One region of the Streptomyces sp. NPDC014991 genome, then DNA from elsewhere that is predicted to be linked to it. Evidence: riboswitches for the same ligand, from Rfam matches in the RefSeq annotation. Region 1 holds a riboswitch; each other region holds the start of a gene.
The links. A riboswitch is a leader RNA that binds a small molecule or an ion and turns the genes downstream of it on or off. The one in region 1 is predicted to bind cyclic di-AMP.

Region 1 (4,685 bases):
TGGCTCGCGATCTGGACGCGGCAGCGGGAGCTGCGGACGGTGCGCGCGGAACTGCCCGCGTACGTGCTGGCCGGATGGCTGGGCCCGGCCGAGCCGTTCGCGCTCGGGTCGATGCGAGCCCGGCGGATGGCCCGGGACTACGCCCGGCACCACTTCGGCCGTGCGGCGGCGCGGGAGGTGGCGCGCTACGAGGCGTACGCGACCTCGCTGGCGTTCCTGCGCCACCGGGGACGGCGCGGGCGGGCCGGGGCCGACTTCGCCGTACGGGAGCGGGAGCTGCTGGACGAGCTGTGGCGACGCAGGGAACCGGCACGCCCGGCACTGGAGTACGCGGCCCGGGCCTCCACGCCGTCCCGGCCGGTGTACGCGGGACCCGTGCCGTACTGGCACGGTGTCCCGGCGGGCGCCCACCCGGCGTACAACCCGTACCGGTCGTAGCCGGGACGGCCGGGCAGGATCGGCGCCCGGGGGTCTACGCGGAGGCTGTCGTCAGGGCTGCCAGCTCGTCGTCCGTGAGCTTCAGGTCCGCCACGCCCAGCAGCGCCGGGAGCTGTTCCACCGTGCGTGCCGAGGCGATCGGGGCCGTGACGGTCGGCCGGGCGGCGAGCCAGGCCAGGGCGACCGTGGCGACCGGGACGTCGTGGGCGGCGGCGATGTCGTCCAGGGCCGCCAGGACCCGCCGGCCGCCCTCGGAGTCCGCGTACTTCTGGGCCGTACCGGCGCGGGCGCTGTCGACCGTCGTACCGGGGCGGTACTTGCCGGTGAGGAAGCCTGCGGCCAGGGAGAAGTACGGGACGGCGGCCAGGTTCTCGCGGGCGGCGAGGTCCTGGAGCGGGCCCTCGTACGTGTCGCGGGAGACCAGGTTGTAGTGGGGCTGGAGGGCGACGTAGCGGGCCAGGCCCTCGCGGTCGGAGTGGTCGAGGGAGGCCCGAAGACGCTCGGGGCTGATGTTGGAGGCGGCGATGTGCCGGACCTTGCCGGCCTTCACCAGCTCGTCCAGCGCGCCGATGATCTCCTCGACCGGCACCTCGGGCTGGTCGAAGTGGGTGTAGTAGAGGTCGATGTGGTCGGTGTCCAGGCGGCGCAGCGAGGCGTCGGCGGCGGCCTTGATGTTCGCCGCGGACAGGCCCCGGAACTCGGGGTGCTGGCTCACCTTGGTGGCGATGACGACGTCGTCGCGGTTGCCGCGGGCCTTGACCCACTTGCCGATGATCGTCTCCGACTCGCCGCCCCGGTTGCCCTCGATCCAGGCGGAGTAGGAGTCGGCGGTGTCGACGAAGTTGCCGCCGGCGGCCGAGTAGGCGTCCAGGACGGCGAAGGAGGTCCGCTCGTCGGCGGTCCAGCCGAAGACGTTGCCGCCGAGGGCGAGCGGGAAGACCCGGAGGTCGGAGGAGCCGAGTGTGCGCAGTGATGTCAGTGAGGTCATACGTCACCACAACGCCGGCGGCGGGTGGTCACATCCCGCGACCGGCGCCAAGTTCCCGCAAAGACCGGAAGGAGAGGAGGGCCTCCTGGTCAGGGGGTGAGGCCCTTGTCCCGTAGCCACGCCATCGGGTCGATGCCGGTGGCCTGGCCGCCGGGGTGGACCTCCAGGTGCAGGTGCGGGCCGGTGACGTTGCCGGTGGCGCCGACACGGCCGATGACCTCCCCGGTGGTGACCTTCTGCCCGGCGGTGACGTTGATCGAGGACTGGTGGCAGAACCACAGCTCGGTGCCGTCGTCGAGGGTGAGGATCGTGCGGTAGCCGTAGGAGCCGGCCCAGCCCGCCTCGGTGATCGTGCCACCGTGGACCGCCTTGATGAGGGTGCCGGTGGGGGCGGCGAAGTCGAGGCCGGTGTGGTGACCGGAGGACCACATCGTGCCCGCCTGGCCGAACGTCGAGGTGATCGTGTACGAGGAGGTGGGCAGCGTGTACTGGCCGGCCAGCTTCGCCTGCTCGGCCTGCCGCTTCTCCTCGGCCTCCTTCGCGGCCTTCTGCTCCGCCTTCTTCTCGGCCGCGGCCTCCGCCTCGTCCTTGGCCGCGGCCGCCTTTGCGGCGGCCTCCTTCTCGGCCTGGGCGGCGGCGTCCGCGCTCTGCTTCTCGGCGGCGGCGAGCGCGACGGTGGTGGCCCTGCTGTCGGCCTGGCCCTGCTGCTGCTCGGCCTGGGCCATGATCCGGTTGCGCAGGGCCTCGCCCGCGTCGGTGCCCTGCTGGTCGTCCGCGGAGGCCACGCCGACGCTGCTGAGCGCCGTGGTGGCGGTCTCCGGAACCGCGGTGGAGGTGTCGTCGAAGAGGGAGCCGACGGAGGGCAGGTCCGGCAGGGAGATGGAGACCGGCGGCTTGCCGGTGTTGGCGCTGGCCATGCCGCCCGCGCCGACCGCGGCCATCACGCCGACGCCGAGGACGGTGGAGCTGCGGGCGAAGCCGCCTCGCTGCTTGGCGACGCGGTGCCGGCCGCGGACCGGGGCGACGGAGTCCTCGGTGGGGTTCCACTCCTCCCAGGGGCCCTCGTCCGCTCGGTAGGCGTCGTAGCCGAAGGTCTCGGTCTCGCGCTGAGCCGGCACGAACGGGGTTTCTGGGGCAGGCCGGTTGGACGCCACGCGGGCGCGCTCCTTTCCTTCCTCCGCCTACCGGGTTAGCTGACGGGTTCGGAGCAGGAAGGTCTCCTACGCGCGTATACCGGTCGTGGACTCCGTGAGCTCCACGTCGGCATTCGCGAGATTCACCCCAGGGTGGTGGTTCCCCGGTTCCCTTGCGGGATTCGGCGTGTGCGCGCGGAGCCGTCGCTGGTGACGGCTGGGACGACCGCGCTGCGTTATCGAACGTTAATAGACCTGCCAGTCACTTTCCAAGCCGTTCGCCTTGATCATTACAGTTCTCCCCCGGGGACTTACCGGTCACCATGCCTGCAAACCGGGCGAGTTGACGGACGTACAGGAGTCACTCGCGGCTTTGATGGTGACTCAATCGTCATCGCACGGCGCCCGTCCGGTCACCGTCGGTGACGAACCCCGGGGGGCACGGAACCGATGTGCATCGCACCCCGCGGATGGCGTACAGTAGAGACACAACGACGCGGGGTGGAGCAGCTCGGTAGCTCGCTGGGCTCATAACCCAGAGGTCGCAGGTTCAAATCCTGTCCCCGCTACTGAAGACTCAGGGCCGGAATCCATTGGATTCCGGCCCTGAGTGCTGTCAGGCGAGCAGATGCCCGTTCGGCGCCTTGGCGAGGGCCTCCAGCTCCGGGAGCACGACGACCCGGGCGCCCGCGCCGGTCAGGACGCCCGTGCCGTCGGCCGCCGCGACGAACGTGTCGGGCTCGCGCCACGCCGTGACCACCCGGCGCACCCCGGCCCGCAGGATCAGCTCGGCACAGGGGGCGGGCCGGGAGGCGCGGCGGGCGCAGGGTTCGAGGCTGCTGTAGACCGTGGCGCCGGGCAGGCGCGGGTCGGCCGGGTCGGTCTTCGCCAGGGCCGCCTCCTCCGCGTGGACCACCGGGTCGGCGCCTTCGCGGGAGTGGCCGCGGGCCAGCTCCGTACCGTCGGCGGCGACCACCACCGCACCGACGCTGAACGCCGTCCGGGAGGGCGGGCAGAGCGCGGCGAGTTCGCAGGCGGTGCGCAGCCAGTGGCGGTCGGCGGGGGTGGGGACCGGGCCGGTGCCGGGGGCCGTGGGCTCGTAGCGCATGAGGACGACGTCCTCGATGCGGCGCGTGTCGGTCAGGCGCAGGCGTCCGCCCTGGTAGGCGCCGGGGCCGAACAGGCGTGGGGCCGCGGGGTCGCCGACGAGGAGCGGGGCGAGGACCAGCTGGAGTTCGTCGGCGAGGTCCTGCTGGAGCAGCTGGGTGTGGACCTGCCCGCCGCCCTCGACCATCAGGCGGCCGACGCCCCGCACGTCGTGCAGATGTTCCAGCAGGGCCCGCCAGTCCAGGGCGGGGCCGAGCGTCACGACGTCGGCGGTGCCGCCGAGGAGGCGGGTGGCCCGGCCGGCGCCGGCGTCGGTGGTGTAGACGACCTTGTCGCCGCCGGTGTGCCAGAAGTGGGCGCCGGGGTCGAGGTCCCCGGATGCGGTGACGGTCACCTTCAGCGGGTACGCCGGCCGGCCCGCGGCCACCCGCGCCGCGCGCCGCTCGGCCGAGTTGACCAGCAGGCGCGGATTGTCGGCGCGGATCGTGCCGGCGCCGATCAGGATGGCGTCGACGGAGGCCCGTACCGCGTCGACCCGGTCGAAGTCGGCCGGGCCGGACAGCAGGAGCCGCTCCGGGCCGGTGTCGTCCAGGTAGCCGTCGAGGGAGACGGCGGCGGACAGCAGTACGTACGGCAGGGGCATCGGCGTACTCCCTCGCGGCAGGCCCGGTGGACCGGCCGAAGTCTTGGTTCAAATTTGGAACAAACCTACACTGGCGGCATGACGACCCGCTGGCTCACTCCGCAGGAGCAGCGCGCCTGGCGCGCCTACCTCGCCGCGTCCCGGCTGCTGGAGGACGCGATCGACCGGCAGCTCCAGCAGGAGGGAGGCATGCCGCATCTGTTCTACTCGGTGCTGGCCAACCTCTCCGAGGCTCCCGGCCGGCGGCTGCGCATGACCGATCTCGCCGAGACGCTGAAGATCACCCGGAGCAGGCTGACGTACGTGGTGACCCGGCTGGAACGGGACGGCCTGGTGCGCCGGGAGACCTGCGGTCAGGACCGGCGCAGCTCGCTCG
Region 2 (4,685 bases), on a different contig from region 1:
CTGTTGCAGAGTCCCACGGCCACGCTGTGCCTGGGGCCGCTGACCGGAGAGCTGCCATGAGCGATTTCGAGACCAAGTTCCCCCGTTCCCTCTGGATCCGGCTGGTCATCTACATCGCCCTCGGGCATGTCCTGGCCGCGTTCCTGTACCTGCTGTTCACGGTGGGCGCCAAGTCGTGAACCGCCGGGCGGCCGCGGCCGGGGTCACCGGTCAGTCCAGCAGGCGCTCGCGGAGCCGTTCACGGGTCCCGGGGGAGAGGTCCAGGCCCTGACACAGGTAGGTGTCGACGTCGCCCCAGGTCTCCGCGATGCTCTCGAAGGCCGCTTCCAGGTACTCGGCGCGGGCGTCGAAGAGCGGGTCGAGCAGCTCCATGATCTCGGGGGTGTACGCGGAGTCCGCGCTACCGCTGCGGCGGACCTTGTAGCGGCGGTGCCGGGCTTTGGACTCCAGGTAGTCCGCGACGATCGCGTCCCGCTCCACCCCCAGGGCGAGGAGCGTCACCGCTATGGAGATGCCCGCGCGGTCCTTGCCGGCCGCGCAGTGCATCAGCGCGGGCACGCTGTCACCGGCGAGCGCGTGCAGCACCCGGGAGTGCTCGGCGGTGCGCTCTCTGACGATCTTCCGGTAGGAGGCGATCATCCGGGCCGCCCCCTTGCCGTCGGCGAGGATCGCGCGCAGCTGGTCGAGGTCGCCGTCCCGGACCATCTTCCAGAACTCCGCGCCGTCCGCCGGGTCGCTCAGCGGCAGATTCACGTTCCGCACGCCGGGCAGCTCGACGTCGGGGCCCTCCAGCGTCTGGTCGGCCGCGTTGCGGAAGTCGAACACCGTGTGCAGGCCCAGGGAGGCGAGGAACGCCGCGTCGTCCTCGGTCGCGTGCGCCAGATGCCCGCTGCGGAACAGCACGCCGTAGCGCACCCGCCGTCCGTCCGTGGTCGGCAACCCGCCCACGTCACGGAAATTGCGCACTCCGGCCAGCTCCGGCTCGGTCGACGGGACCTGCTGCGTCACGGGGGCTCCTCCCGGTCGGCCCCGCCGGAGCGGCTCACCGGCGGGCACTGCGACGACGATACGACATCGATTTCCCCGGGCGACGAGTTGTCCACAGGCATGGTCACGCGCTCCGGTGTCCTCGATGACGGCGATGCCTGATGCGGGAGCCGGCACCTGTGAGGTCTGGGCGGCGGACATCGCCGAAGAGGGCCGTACGTGTCTCCTGCCGGGCCCGGCAGCGGTCACGCCCCGCACCTCACCGGCGAGGGCGAGCCGCTCCGCCCGTACTGGGGGCCGCGGCTCGCCCTCGCCGGCGCCGAGGCCCTCACGGCCGGCCCGCTGCCCGGTCGCCGGCCCTCGGAGTCCCCGCTCGACGGCCGCGAGGAGTATCCCGTCGAGGGCGGCCCCGCTGCCGAGCCGCACCGGCCACCAGCACCTGCCCAGGGCCGCCCTCGGCACCGACGTCACCGAGAAGCGCGGCCACGCGGACGCGACCCGGCATTCCGGTTGCGTCGCATCTGAGCCGGCTGACCGAATTGCGGCTTTTCGTCCAACTCGGCGCCAAAGGGGACGGTCTGGGGAGGGCTCAAGTGAGGAGCGTCATATCCGTGACCGTGCGTCGCGCGTCATGTTCACGTAATTCCGGTGCGCACAAGGGAAATTGAGGGGAGGGGGGAGACGGAAACAACGCAGGGTGACCATGAAACCCCCTATCCGGTCACCCGAAACACGAACAGCGGGCATCCGATGCTTGTTTCCTCGCGTCCCGCTCGCTTACGTTCACCACCAATCCGGACGGGACGCCGAATCCTGCCGCCGCCCGGAGCCCCTCACTTGACCCGCGTCCGGCAGGAGCGGGGGACCCACCAGGTACGACTGCCTGTCCGGTCTCCGCGACAGGCTTTGGGGTGCAGCCGTGCAGCGCACGGCCGGGCAGCTCCAGCCCGAACCCGACAGCTGACCTCGCAGGCGCCGGAGAGGAACCGCGCCATGCCCGCCAAGGGTAAGCACCGACGCCCCAAGCCCCAGCGCTTCTCCCGCTCCATCGCCGCCGCCGGAACCGGTGGCGCCGCGCTGGCACTCCCGCTGATCGGGGCCACCGGCGCGCACGCCGCGCAGGCCGCGGCCCCCGCGCAGGCCGTGTCCGGAAAGACCGTGCAGTCCCTCCCGGACACGGCGGACAAGACCGCCGCGCAGCCCGGCACGAGCCTGCGCACCTACACGGTCCGCAGCGGGGACTACCTCTCGAAGATCGCCGACGAGCAGCGTGTCAGCGGCGGCTGGCAGCGCCTCTACGACGACAACCGGCAGGCCGTCGGCGCCGATCCGTCGCTGATCCACCCGGGCCTGAAGCTCAGCCTGGGCGCGAAGGCCGCGCGGACGCGCACCGAGACCGCCGCCCCGCGGCACGTCCCGGCCGCCCCGAAGTCCACCCGGTCCGCCCGGTCCGCGCAGGCGGCGCCGTCCTCCGGATCCGCACCCACGTCCACCTCCACCGGCTACACCCTCCCGGTGGCCGGCGCCGCCACCGGCACCGCCTACCACGTGGCCGGCGGGATGTGGTCCAGCGGCTACCACACCGGCGTCGACTTCGTCGTCCCGACCGGCACTTCCCTGAAGGCCGTCGCCGCGGGCACCGTCGTCTCCGCCGGCTGGGGCGGCGCGTACGGCAACCAGGTCGTCATCCGGCTGCACGACGGCTACTACGCCCAGTACGGCCACCTCTCCCAGCTCTCCGTCTCGGCCGGCCAGAGCGTCTCCCCGGGCCAGCAGATAGGCCTGTCCGGCGCCACCGGAAACGTGACCGGCCCGCACCTGCACTTCGAGATCCGCACCACGCCGGACTACGGCTCCGACATCGACCCGGTCGGCTACCTCCGCCGGCACGGCCTCGCCGTGGGCTGACGCCCGGCCCCTTCCGCACCACCTGCCTGACACGCACACCGAAGGCCGGACCCCGAACTCGGGGCCCGGCCTTCGGTGTTCCGGTTGTGCGGCGTTCAACGCGCCTGACGGCCGCCCTATTCCGTGATGGGCGCGATCCCTGGAGTGGCTCATCTCACCGATCGTCAACCCCCGCTTACGGTCGCGTAGGTCACACCGGAAGGTGAATCATGATCCGACGTGGCAGACGATTCGAAGAATGACAACAGATCAGTGATCGGGTCGTACGTAGCGGTGGGGGACAGCTTCACCGAGGGCGTCGGCGACCCCGGTCCCGACGGGGCGTTCGTGGGCTGGGCAGACCGGTTCGCGGTGCTGCTCGCCGACCGGCGTCCCGAGGGCGACTTCCAGTACACCAACCTCGCCGTGCGCGGCAAACTGCTGGACCAGGTCATGGCGGACCAGCTCCCCAAGGCCCTGGAACTGGCTCCGGACCTGGTCTCCTTCTGCGCGGGCGGCAACGACATCATCCGCCCGGGCACCGACCCCGACGAGGTGGCCGAGCGCTTCGAACGCGCCGTGGCCCGACTGACCGAGGCCGTCGGCACGGTGCTGGTGACGACCGGCTTCGACACCCGAGGCGTGCCCGTGCTCAAGCACCTGCGCGGCAAGATCGCCACGTACAACGGGCACGTCCGCGCCGTCGCCGACCGGTACGGCTGCCCCGTGCTCGACCTGTGGTCCCTCAAGTCCGTGCAGGACCGCAGGGCCTGGGACCGGGACCGGCTGCACCTCTCGCCCGAGGGGCACACGCGCGTGGCCCTGCGGGCCGGGCAGGCCCTCGGCCTGGACATCCCCGCCGACCCCGAGCAGCCGTGGCCGCCGCTGCCGCCCCGGGGCACCCTGGAGATCCGCCGCGACGACGTGCACTGGGCCCGCGAGCACCTCGTCCCCTGGATCGGGCGCCGGCTGCGCGGGGAGTCCTCCGGCGACCACGTGACCGCCAAGGGCCTCCTGTCGCCGGACGACATCAGGATGCGGATCGCCACCGTGGCCTGACCCCACGGCCGAACCGCGCCTGGTCGGTGCGGGCCTCGGTGCCCGCCCGGGGCGGGGATGCGCCGCCCGTGCGGTGCATCCCCGCCCCGGGCGGGCGCGCTCAGCGCTCGCGTCCGGCCAACGCCTGCCGGTCCAGGCCCAGTTCCCGGGCGAGGGCGTCGTCCACCCACTCCTGGGCCCGGGCCCGTGGCACCCCGCCCGGGTAGGACGTCAGCTGCACGGCCAGACCGTCCAGCAGCGCGGTCAGCCGCAGCGCCGCACCGGACGGGTCCGCGCACACGAATTCGCCGGCCGTCACACCCTCGCTGATGACCGCAGCGATGGCCGCCTTCCACTGCCTGTCCAGGTCCCGGGTGACATCGCGGAGCGCGGGCTCGCGCAGGGCCACCGCCCAGCCCTCGATCCACAGCCGCCAGCCCTTGGCCTGCCCCGTCGGCGCGTACCAGCGCACCGCCGCCCGCAGCCGGCGAAGCGCGGACGTCCGGCGTCCCAGCAGCCCGCGCAGATGCGCGAGATCGTCCGCCGCCGCGTAGGTGAAGGCGGCGGCGACCAGCTTCTCCTTCGTCGAGAAGTGGTACAGCACCAGCGCGTTGCTCACACCGAGTGTCGCGGCGACGTCGGCGATCCTGACCGCCGCCACGCCCCGCGCCTCGATCTGCTCGATGGCGGCCCGCAGCAGTTCCTCCCGCCGCTCCGCCACGCTCAACCGCACTCTCGCCACGCGGTCACCCTAGCCGTTGTCGCCCGGGACG
Region 3 (4,685 bases), on a different contig from region 1:
CACGATCATGGCGCGGGCCTTCTCCGAGGGCACCGACAAGCACTCGGCCGAGGAGTTCGCCGCCGAGCTGGAGCGCGCGGGCGCCACGCTCGACGCGCACGCCGACCACCCCGGTGTCCGGCTCGGCCTGGAGGTCCCGGCCTCCCGCCTGGCCAGGGGTCTCGGCCTGCTCGCCGACGCCCTGCGTGCGCCCGCCTTCGCCGAGAGCGAGGTCGAGCGGCTGGTCCGCAACCGCCTGGACGAGATCCCGCACGAGCTGGCCAGTCCGGCTCGCCGGGCCGCCAAGGAACTCTCCAGGGAGCTGTTCCCGGCGACCTCGCGCATGTCCCGCCCGCGCCAGGGCACCGAGGAGACGGTCGGGAAGATCGACGCGGAGGCCGTGCGCGCCTTCTACGACCGCCATGTGCGGCCCGCCACGGCCACCGTGGTCGTCGTCGGCGACCTGACCGGCGCCGATCTGGACGCGCTGCTCGCCGACACCCTGGGCGCCTGGACCGGCACGCCGGGCGAGCCGCGGCCCGTCCCGCCGGTGACCGCCGACGACACCGGGCGCGTGATCGTCGTGGACCGGCCCGGTGCCGTCCAGACGCAGCTGCTCATCGGCCGCGTCGGGGCCGACCGGCACGACCGGGTCTGGCCCGCCCAGGTGCTCGGCACGTACTGCCTCGGCGGCACCCTCACCTCCCGACTGGACCGCGTCCTGCGCGAGGAGAAGGGCTACACCTACGGTGTGCGCGCCTTCGGTCAGGTCCTGCGCTCGGCGCCGGACGGCACGGGCGCGGCGATGCTCGCCATCAGCGGCTCGGTGGACACGCCGAACACCGGCCCCGCGCTGGACGACCTGTGGAAGGTGCTGCGCACGCTCGCGGCGGAGGGCCTGACCGACGCGGAGCGGGACGTCGCCGTGCAGAACCTCGTCGGTGTGGCGCCGCTGAAGTACGAGACCGCGGCGGCCGTCGCCAGCACGCTGGCCGACCAGGTCGAGCAGCACCTGCCCGACGACTTCCAGGCGACGCTGTATCAGCGGCTGGCCGCAACGGGCACGGTGGAGGCCACCGCGGCCGTCGTGAACGCCTTCCCGGTGGACCGCCTGGTGACGGTCCTCGTCGGTGACGCGTCCCAGATCAAGGCGCCGGTCGAGGCGCTCGGCATCGGCGAAGTCACCGTCGTCGCCGCGGAGTAGACGCACCGGCGGACGCGCCGGTGCCATGTGCGCGTGGGGCCCTGCCGACCTACGGGTCGTCAGGGCCCCTGCTGTTCCACTCGTTCCCTCAGATGCCCGTTTTGGGGCGGAGGTTGCCTGTCTGCCCTGTGGGATGCGCTACAAAAACCCGGATCTGTTTGAGGATGAGAAGCGGGCCGCCGTACCGTCATGCGGGCTGTTCGTCAGGCAGTGCGCCGCACCCGCGGCACCGGACAGTCATCGCCGAGTCCCCGTACGGCGCGAGCCAGGGGAGCCGGGGACCCATCGTCCCTGGGGTGAATCGGGCGCCCGCGCGTGAGCGAGGGGGCCCGTAGGAGACCTTCCTGCTCCGAACCCGTCAGCTAACCCGGTAGGCGAGAGGGAAGGAAAGGACCAGCCACTTCATGGCGTTCATGTGCGCCACCGGGAAGCACCGCAAGCCCGGCCGGGTCAAGCGCACCACCGCTCAGGCGGCGGGTGTCGCGGCCCTCACCACCACCGGTGTCATCGGCACCCTCGCTGCGTCCCCGGCGCTCGCCGCCGAAAGCCCCGTGGAGCAGACCGGCCTCACTCCGGTCCTCACCGTGAACGACGACGTCGCCGAGCAGATCGACGCGCAGGCCGCCGCCCAGCAGCAGGCCGCCGAGCAGAAGGCGGCCGAGGAGGCCGCGGAGAAGGCGGCCGCGAAGCGGGCCGAGGAGGTCCGTGAGGCGCGGGTCCGTGCCGCTCGTGAGGCCGAGCGCAAGCGGCTGAACGCCTTCGTGATCCCGATCGCGCACTCGTACGTCTCCACGGCCTACCAGGCCAGCAGCTCCCTGTGGTCCTCCGGTTCGCACACCGGCGTCGACTTCCACGCGGCCAGCGGCACCTCCGTCCACGCGGTGGGTTCCGGCACGGTCGTCTCCACTGGCTGGGGCGGCGCGTACGGCAACCAGATCGTGATCCGGATGGCCGACGGCATGTACACCCAGTACGGCCACCTGTCGTCCATCGGCGTCACGGTGGGCCAGAAGGTCGTCCCGGGGCAGCAGATCGGCGTGTCGGGCGCGACCGGCAACGTCACCGGCCCGCACCTGCACTTCGAGGCCCGTACGACCCCCGACTACGGCTCGGACATCGACCCCGTCGCCTATCTCCGCAAGCACGGCGTGAACGTCTGACCGGACGGTCGTCCGCACGGCATCCGAAGCCCCGGCTCACCGAGCCGGGGCTTTCGCCTTTTTCCGCGTTTCCTTCCGGTGCCCGCAGGACCCGCTGACCAAAAAATATCCATGGATGACTCCCTGCCGTCGGAAATTCGAGTCCCTTGGAATAGAGTCGCGGGAACACGCGTCCATCGTCGGCGTTTTACGGGTATTGAGGCGGAGGTCGGTCATGCGTATTCCGGCGCAATCGGTGTGCACCGCTGTCCGGGACGACATCGTCGCCGGTGTCTACGAGCGCGGCAGCCGCCTCACCGAGGAAGTCCTGGCCCGCCGCTACGGCGTCTCGCGTGTCCCCGTCCGAGAGGCCCTGCGCACCCTGGAGGCGGAGGGCTTCGTGGTGACACGCCGGCACGCGGGCGCGTGCGTGGCCGAACCGACCGAGCAGGAGGCCGCCGACCTGCTGGAGATGCGGATGCTGCTGGAGCCGTTGGGGGCCGCCCGGGCCGCGCAGCGACGCACGGAGGCCCATCTGAAGGTGCTGCGCGGACTGGTCCGGCTGGGCCAGGAGCGGGCCAGGAGGGGCGGCAGCGAGGATCTGCGCGCGCTGGGCGGCTGGTTCCACGAGACGCTCGCCCAGGCCTCCGGCAGTCCCTCGCTGACCTCGGTGCTCACCCAGCTGCGGCACAAGATCGCCTGGATGTACGCGGTGGCGACGCCGCTCGGCCCGGTGGAGTCGTGGGCGGAGCACGGGGCGATCGTGGACGCGGTGGCGCGGGGGGACGGCGAGCGCGCGCGGGCGCTCACCGCGCTGCACACCGAGCGTGCCACCGGCGGCCACCGGCTGCGTTTCTCGGGCGCCGCGGAGCGTGTGAGGACTTCGCAACGGGCCGTAAACACGACGGGCCCGCGGAATTAACAGGGACACCGTATACAAAGGAGAGTCATTTCGGGGGGCCTCGGCGGGCTTTTTTCGCTGCCCTCCGCTGCCTCCCGCTGCCCTCCGCCGTGTGAAAACCGCTCTCCGTGAATTCGCGGGAAATGCCGGCGCGGGCCGGTTGTGAACCGGCGGCCGGAAACCGGTGGACCGTGCGGAGCTTTGCGCGGATACGGCGAAGCCGCGCCGCCCCGGGGGGCGAACGCGGCTCCGGCGTTCTGTGCGGTGCCGCTCAGACGGTCTCGGGCAGCTCCTCGAGGCCCTCGGAGACCAGCTTGGCCAGGCGGTCGAGGGCGGCGTCCGCGCCCTCGGCGTCGGAGGCGAGGACGATCTCCTCGCCTCCCTGGGCGCCCAGACTCAGGACGGCCAGCATGGAGGCCGCGTTGACGGGATCGCCTCCAGCCTTGGCGATCGTCACCGGGACGCCTGTGGCCGTGGCGGCTCGGACGAAGATGGAAGCGGGGCGGGCGTGGAGACCCTCGGCCCAGCCGACGTTGACGCGGCGCTCAGCCATGTGTTGCTGCCCTTCAGTGCTCAGGGTTGTCTAGACCAGTTTCCCATATCGTGAAGCGTGCCCGGAGCGGGCCTTCGTCCCCTCCGGTGCGCCGTCGGACCGCGGCCTCGGTCCGGCGTGTCGTCCCCCACAGACTGCCTCGCGCCGTTGTCGTACGCGAGCCGTACTCTGGGGCCCATGCAGACCTCGGCGGACCGGCAGGACCGGCACGAGTACCCCGCCCACTGGGAGGCGGACGTGGTGCTGCGCGACGGGGGTACCGCGCGCATCCGGCCCATCACCGTCGACGACGCCGACCGCCTGGTCAGCTTCTACGAGCAGGTGTCGGACGAGTCGAAGTACTACCGCTTCTTCGCTCCGTACCCACGGCTCTCCGCCAAGGACGTCCACCGCTTCACGCACCACGACTTCGTGGACCGGGTGGGACTCGCGGCCACCATCGGCGGCGAGTTCATCGCCACCGTACGCTACGACCGCATCGGCGCCGACGGCATGCCCGCCTCCGCGCCCGCCGACGAGGCCGAGGTCGCCTTCCTCGTCCAGGACGCCCACCAGGGCCGCGGGGTCGCCTCCGCCCTGCTGGAGCACGTCGCGGCCGTCGCGCGCGAGCGGGGCATCCGCCGCTTCGCCGCCGAGGTGCTGCCCGCCAACAGCAGGATGATCAAGGTCTTCACGGACGCCGGCTACACCCAGAGGCGCAGCTTCGAGGACGGCGTCGTCCGCCTGGAGTTCGGCCTCGAACCCACCGACCGCTCACTGGCCGTGCAGCGCGCGCGGGAGCAGCGCGCCGAGGCCCGCTCGGTACGGCGGCTCCTCGCGCCCGGGTCCGTGGCGGTCGTCGGCGTCGGCCGCGCCCCCGGCGGGGTGGGCCGCAGCATCCTCGGCAACATCCGCGACGCCGGTTACCCG
Region 4 (4,685 bases), on a different contig from region 1:
TCATCCTCCAGGAGTACCTGCCGCGCGAGGACGCGGAGGACTGGATCGTGCACGCCTGCTTCGACCAGGACTCCAGCCCGCTCGCCCTGTTCACCGGCGTCAAGGTGCGCTCCTGGCCGCCGCACGCCGGCATGACGGCGAACGCGTACGTCGTCGACAACCCGGAACTCGCCGGGCTCGCCGCGCGTTTCGTCAAGCAGATCGGCTTCAGCGGCGTCATCGACCTCGACCTGCGCTTCGACCGGCGCGACGGACGGTACAAGCTCCTCGACTTCAACCCGCGCGTGGGCGCCCAGTTCCGGCTCTTCGAGAACGAGTCGGGCGTGGACGTCGTGCGCGCGCTGCACCTGCACCTGACCGGCCGCGCCGTCCCGCAGGGGGAACAGCGCTCCGGCCACCGCTACATCGTGGAGAACATCGACCTCCCCGCCCTCCTCGCCTACCACCGCAGCGGTTACACGACACCGCACGCACCGGTGCGGGCGAGCGGGACGGAGCTGGCCTGGTTCGCGGGTGACGACCCGCTGCCGTTCCTCACGATGCTCGCCCGCTTCGTGCGCCCGGGCGCGAAGCACCTTGGTCAACTGTGGCGGACCCACCGCCGCGGAAGTACGGCCACGAAGTAGGCAAGGCCACGACGGTGTGGCGCACCGCGTCCTGGGGAGGGACTTCGTGATTCGACCGGTTGCAGTCATCGGGGCGGGGCCGTTCGGCCTGTCCACCGCCGCGCATCTGCGGGCACGCGGCATCCCCGTCCGCGTCTTCGGCGAGCCCATGGTCAGCTGGCGTGAGCACATGCCGGAGGGCATGCTCCTCAAGTCGACGCCCGCCGCCTCGAACCTCGACTGCCCCCAGCCCGGCCACACCCTCGCCGACTACTGCGACGCGGCCGGCGTCCGCCGCCTGGTGAGCGACGAGGACATCATCCCGGTGGAGACGTTCACCGCCTACGGCGAGTGGTTCCAGCAGAGGCTGGTCCCCGGCCTGGAGCGGGTGCGTGTCGTCTCGGCCGACCGGGACCCGGGCGGCGGTTTCACCCTCGGGCTGGACTCCGGGGAGGTGTTCACCGCGCGCGCGGTCGTCGTCGCCACCGGTCTGGCCGGGCTCGCCCACCTGCCGCCGGAGCTGGCGGGAGCGGCGACCGGCGGACCGTCCCCGTCCGGTCCCGTCTCGCACAGCTCCCAGCACCACGACCTCGGCCGGTTCGCCGGCCGGGAACTGATCGTCATCGGCGCCGGGCAGTCCGCGCTGGAGACGGCGACGCTCGCGGCCGAAGCGGGTGCGCGCGTGCGCGTGGTCGCGCGCGGACGCGGGCGGGTCGCCTTCGGCAGTCCGCCCTGGCAGCAGCCGGCGTTCCGGCCGCGCTCCCCGTTCGGCCGCGCCTGGTCGCTGTGGGCGCTCAGCCACCACCCGCACCCGTACCGCTTCCTGCCCGAGGCCGCCCGCCACTACCTGGTCCGCCGGGTCCTCGGCCCGCTCGGCGCCTGGTGGCTGCGCGAACGTTTCGAGAGCGGTGTGCGGGTGCGGGACGTCGAGCGGGTGGTGGGCGCCGAGGCCCCGGACGGCAGCCCCGTGCTCACCGTCCGCACCCACGCCGGGCGGACCGAGCGGCTCACCGCCGACCACGTCATCGCCGCCACCGGCTACCGCGTCGATCTCGCGGCGATGGACTTCCTCGGCCACGGACTGCGCACCCGGCTGGCGGTGAGCCGCGGCACGCCCCGACTCGGCCCCGGTTACGTCTCCTCCGTACCGGGTCTGTACTTCACCGGCCTGCCGGCGGCGTCCTCGTACGGGCCGGTGATGCGCTTCGTCTGCGGTACGGAGTTCGCCTCCCCGCGTCTGGCGAGGCACCTGGCGGCGGCCCACGGGTGAGGCGTTGCGTCCGGGCCCGTCACCCGTTCCGCCTCCGTCCGGGCAGCCGGTGCCGAAGCCGCCGGGGCCCACCGTCCAGGGGCCCGCAGGGACCAGCCGGAACCGGCCGGTTGGGGCCGGTCAGCACGTAAGTGCCAGTAGGGACAGGTGAGTCGGCGGGGTGCGGTGTCCGTATTCTCTGATCATGGCACCCACCCCCGCGTACGCCCTGATCGCCACCGACCTGGACGGGACGCTGCTGCGCGGCGACGACACCGTCTCCGACCGGTCGCTCGCCGCGCTCGCGCGGGTGGCGCGGGCCGGTGCCCGTCACCTGGTGGTGACGGGCCGTCCCGCCCCGCGGGTACGGCCGCTCCTTGCGCACCTCGGCTGCACGGGGCTCGCGGTGTGCGGGCAGGGCGCGCAGCTCTACGACGCCGGGACCGGCCGCCTGCTGTGGTCGGTCCGGCTGGACCGGGAGCTGGCGGAGACCGCGCTCGGCAAGATCGAGGCGGAGGTGGGGCAGGTCTTCGCGGCGGTCGACCAGGACGGCGTGGACGGCCTCACGCTCATCGAGCCCGGCTACCGGATGCCCCATCCGACGCTGCCCGCGCTGCGGGTCCGCCGGCGGGACGACCTGTGGCGCGCGCCCATCAGCAAGGTGCTGCTGCGTCATGCCGCCCTGTCCGACGACGACCTGGCGGCCGTGGCGCGTGCGGTGGTGGGCTCGCTGGCGACGGTCACGATGTCGGGGCCGGGGACCGTGGAGCTCCAGCCGAGCGGGGTGACCAAGGCGACGGGGCTGGCGCTGGCCGCCGAGCGGCTGGGGATCGGGGCCGGACGGGCCCTCGCCTTCGGTGACATGCCCAACGACATCCCGATGTTCGAGTGGGCCGGCCACGGCGTCGCGATGGCCAACGCCCACGCCGAGCTCAGGGCGGTCGCGGACGAGGTCACCTCGTCCAACGAGGACGACGGCATCGCCGTCGTCCTCGAGAGACTGTTCCCGGCCGACTGACCGGGATGTCAGCAGCGCCCGCCGCCGGTGCCGGTCAGTACGCGCCGAACACGTTGTCGATCGAGCCGTACCGCGCGGCCGCGTAGTTGCAGGCGGCGGTGATGTTCGCGACCGGGTCGTAGATGTCGAACGACGTTCCGGCCACGTGGTAGGCCTTGAAGGTGGGGTCGATGACCTGGAGCAGGCCCTTGGACGGGATGCCCGCGGCCGCGTTGGAGTCCCACAGGTTGATGGCGGCCGGGTTGCCCGACGACTCGCGGATGATGTTGCGGTAGATGCCGTTGTAGGTGCCCGGGATGCCCTTCTGAGCCATGATCGCGAGCGACTCGCGGATCCAGCCGTCGAGGGTGTTCGGGTAGCCGGCGGGGGTGCCGGCGGCCGTCACGGCGGTGGTGGTGGCCGCGGCGGCGCTGGTGGCGCCGACGAGCGGCAGTGCGAGGAGGGCGGCGCCGGTGCCCGCGGCGGCGAGGGCGCGGACGAGGCGGCTGTTGCGGTGGCGGCGGTACTGAACGGCGGCAGACATGGGTGTTCCTCTCCGACGCCTGCGAGGTGAGCTGTCGGGTTCGGGCGGGGAGGCGCCCGGCCGCGCCCTGGAGAAGGCACGGCTTCACCCCTAGCCGTTCCGGCGCGGCGTGTGCCGTGCCGGAACGGCGGCTTACCTGGGTCCCCCGCTCCTGCCGTACGAATGAGTTCGTGGATGGGTGATGTGGGCGGCGGCAGGATTAGGCGTCCGCCCGACGGCCGGGAACGTATGCGAGAGCACATGTCGGGAACAAGTGCCGGAATCACACAACGCACTATTTGACCTTGATCGACGCTGTATGGGGCACTTGATCCTTTGCGGCTGCCAACCCTCAACTCGCCTATGGCGCAGGGGCTCGGGAGGGTGTGGGCGTGCGGATCGGCCGGACCGGCGCGTGACCCAATTCACGAAATAGCAAATCGCTCCAAAACGGACAAGAAGGGAATCGGGGCGTTCCGGTCCTGAAGTCCGGTGGCGGGGGAACCGGGATCGGGCGCACGTCATTGCCGCGGGTGCGGGCGGTTGGCCGAAAGGGGGCGGGCGGAAGAAGTGGAGACATTACGACACCGTAGGCAAATTACCGTTAAGTCGATAAATGTCCCTTCTTACCACCCGATCACACTCCTGCCCGCTCTGATCTGATACCGCCCAGGCTGGACCGGTGGGCGCTATCGGTGATCGAAAGAGGACCGGATACGCTGAGTTGAGTGAGGGCAGCGACCTATCGACAAACCGTGTGATCGCCAGCAGACAGCAGCAGACAGGAGACCCCTCGTGACCGTCGTCGGGCCGTTTGGGCTGAGCGTGCGGGACCAGGCTCTGGAAGCCGATGTCCAGGCCGGATTGACGGCTGTCGAGGAAGGCTTGCTCGAGGCCACCAAGAGCGAGGTCCCGTTCATCACGGAGGCCGCGCAGCACCTCGTACGGGCCGGTGGGAAGCGGTTCAGGCCGCTGCTCGTGATGCTCGCGGCACAGTTCGGCGACCCCTACGCGCCGGGTGTCGTACCCTCCGCCGTGGTCGTGGAGCTGACCCATCTGGCCACGCTGTACCACGACGACGTGATGGACGAGGCGGCCGTGCGGCGCGGCGTGGCCAGCGCCAACACGCGCTGGGGCAACTCCGTCGCGGTCCTCACCGGCGACTTCCTCTTCGCCCGCGCCTCCCAGATCCTCGCCGACCTCGGGCCCGAGGCGGTCCGGGTGCAGGCCCTGGCGTTCGAACGACTGGTAACCGGCCAGATTCTGGAGACCGCGGGCCCCTCGGACGGCCGCGACCCGGTCGAGCACTAC

Region 2: it holds a riboswitch for cyclic di-AMP, as region 1 does, so the genes downstream of both, ACF1BE_RS15645 (peptidoglycan DD-metalloendopeptidase family protein) here and ACF1BE_RS04085 (M23 family metallopeptidase) in region 1, are expected to answer to the same signal.
Region 3: it holds a riboswitch for cyclic di-AMP, as region 1 does, so the genes downstream of both, ACF1BE_RS09155 (M23 family metallopeptidase) here and ACF1BE_RS04085 (M23 family metallopeptidase) in region 1, are expected to answer to the same signal.
Region 4: it holds a riboswitch for cyclic di-AMP, as region 1 does, so the genes downstream of both, ACF1BE_RS21335 (transglycosylase SLT domain-containing protein) here and ACF1BE_RS04085 (M23 family metallopeptidase) in region 1, are expected to answer to the same signal.

The regions. Positions count from the first base shown of each region.
Region 1 covers NZ_JBIBVY010000002.1:20,109-24,793, forward strand. Annotated here, with positions in the region: gene ACF1BE_RS04075 (PrsW family intramembrane metalloprotease) at 1-438, shown strand, start outside; gene ACF1BE_RS04080 (aldo/keto reductase) at 473-1,417, opposite strand; gene ACF1BE_RS04085 (M23 family metallopeptidase) at 1,516-2,580, opposite strand; cyclic di-AMP (ydaO/yuaA leader) riboswitch at 2,593-2,757, opposite strand; tRNA gene ACF1BE_RS04090 (tRNA-Met) at 3,055-3,128, shown strand; gene ACF1BE_RS04095 (dihydrofolate reductase family protein) at 3,176-4,309, opposite strand; gene ACF1BE_RS04100 (MarR family winged helix-turn-helix transcriptional regulator) at 4,388-4,685, shown strand, end outside.
Region 2 covers NZ_JBIBVY010000008.1:202,040-206,724, reverse strand. Annotated here, with positions in the region: gene ACF1BE_RS15660 (helix-turn-helix domain-containing protein) at 1-60, shown strand, start outside; gene ACF1BE_RS15655 (DUF6126 family protein) at 57-179, shown strand; gene ACF1BE_RS15650 (tyrosine-protein phosphatase) at 211-1,008, opposite strand; cyclic di-AMP (ydaO/yuaA leader) riboswitch at 1,821-1,975, shown strand; gene ACF1BE_RS15645 (peptidoglycan DD-metalloendopeptidase family protein) at 1,981-2,895, shown strand; gene ACF1BE_RS15640 (SGNH/GDSL hydrolase family protein) at 3,148-3,933, shown strand; gene ACF1BE_RS15635 (TetR/AcrR family transcriptional regulator) at 4,034-4,654, opposite strand.
Region 3 covers NZ_JBIBVY010000004.1:136,087-140,771, forward strand. Annotated here, with positions in the region: gene ACF1BE_RS09150 (M16 family metallopeptidase) at 1-1,183, shown strand, start outside; cyclic di-AMP (ydaO/yuaA leader) riboswitch at 1,415-1,575, shown strand; gene ACF1BE_RS09155 (M23 family metallopeptidase) at 1,588-2,343, shown strand; gene ACF1BE_RS09160 (GntR family transcriptional regulator) at 2,558-3,244, shown strand; gene ACF1BE_RS09165 (HPr family phosphocarrier protein) at 3,495-3,776, opposite strand; gene ACF1BE_RS09170 (GNAT family N-acetyltransferase) at 3,954-4,685, shown strand, end outside.
Region 4 covers NZ_JBIBVY010000013.1:105,258-109,942, reverse strand. Annotated here, with positions in the region: gene ACF1BE_RS21350 (ATP-grasp domain-containing protein) at 1-626, shown strand, start outside; gene ACF1BE_RS21345 (FAD-dependent oxidoreductase) at 673-1,875, shown strand; gene ACF1BE_RS21340 (HAD family hydrolase) at 2,060-2,872, shown strand; gene ACF1BE_RS21335 (transglycosylase SLT domain-containing protein) at 2,907-3,395, opposite strand; cyclic di-AMP (ydaO/yuaA leader) riboswitch at 3,399-3,579, opposite strand; gene ACF1BE_RS21330 (polyprenyl synthetase family protein) at 4,170-4,685, shown strand, end outside.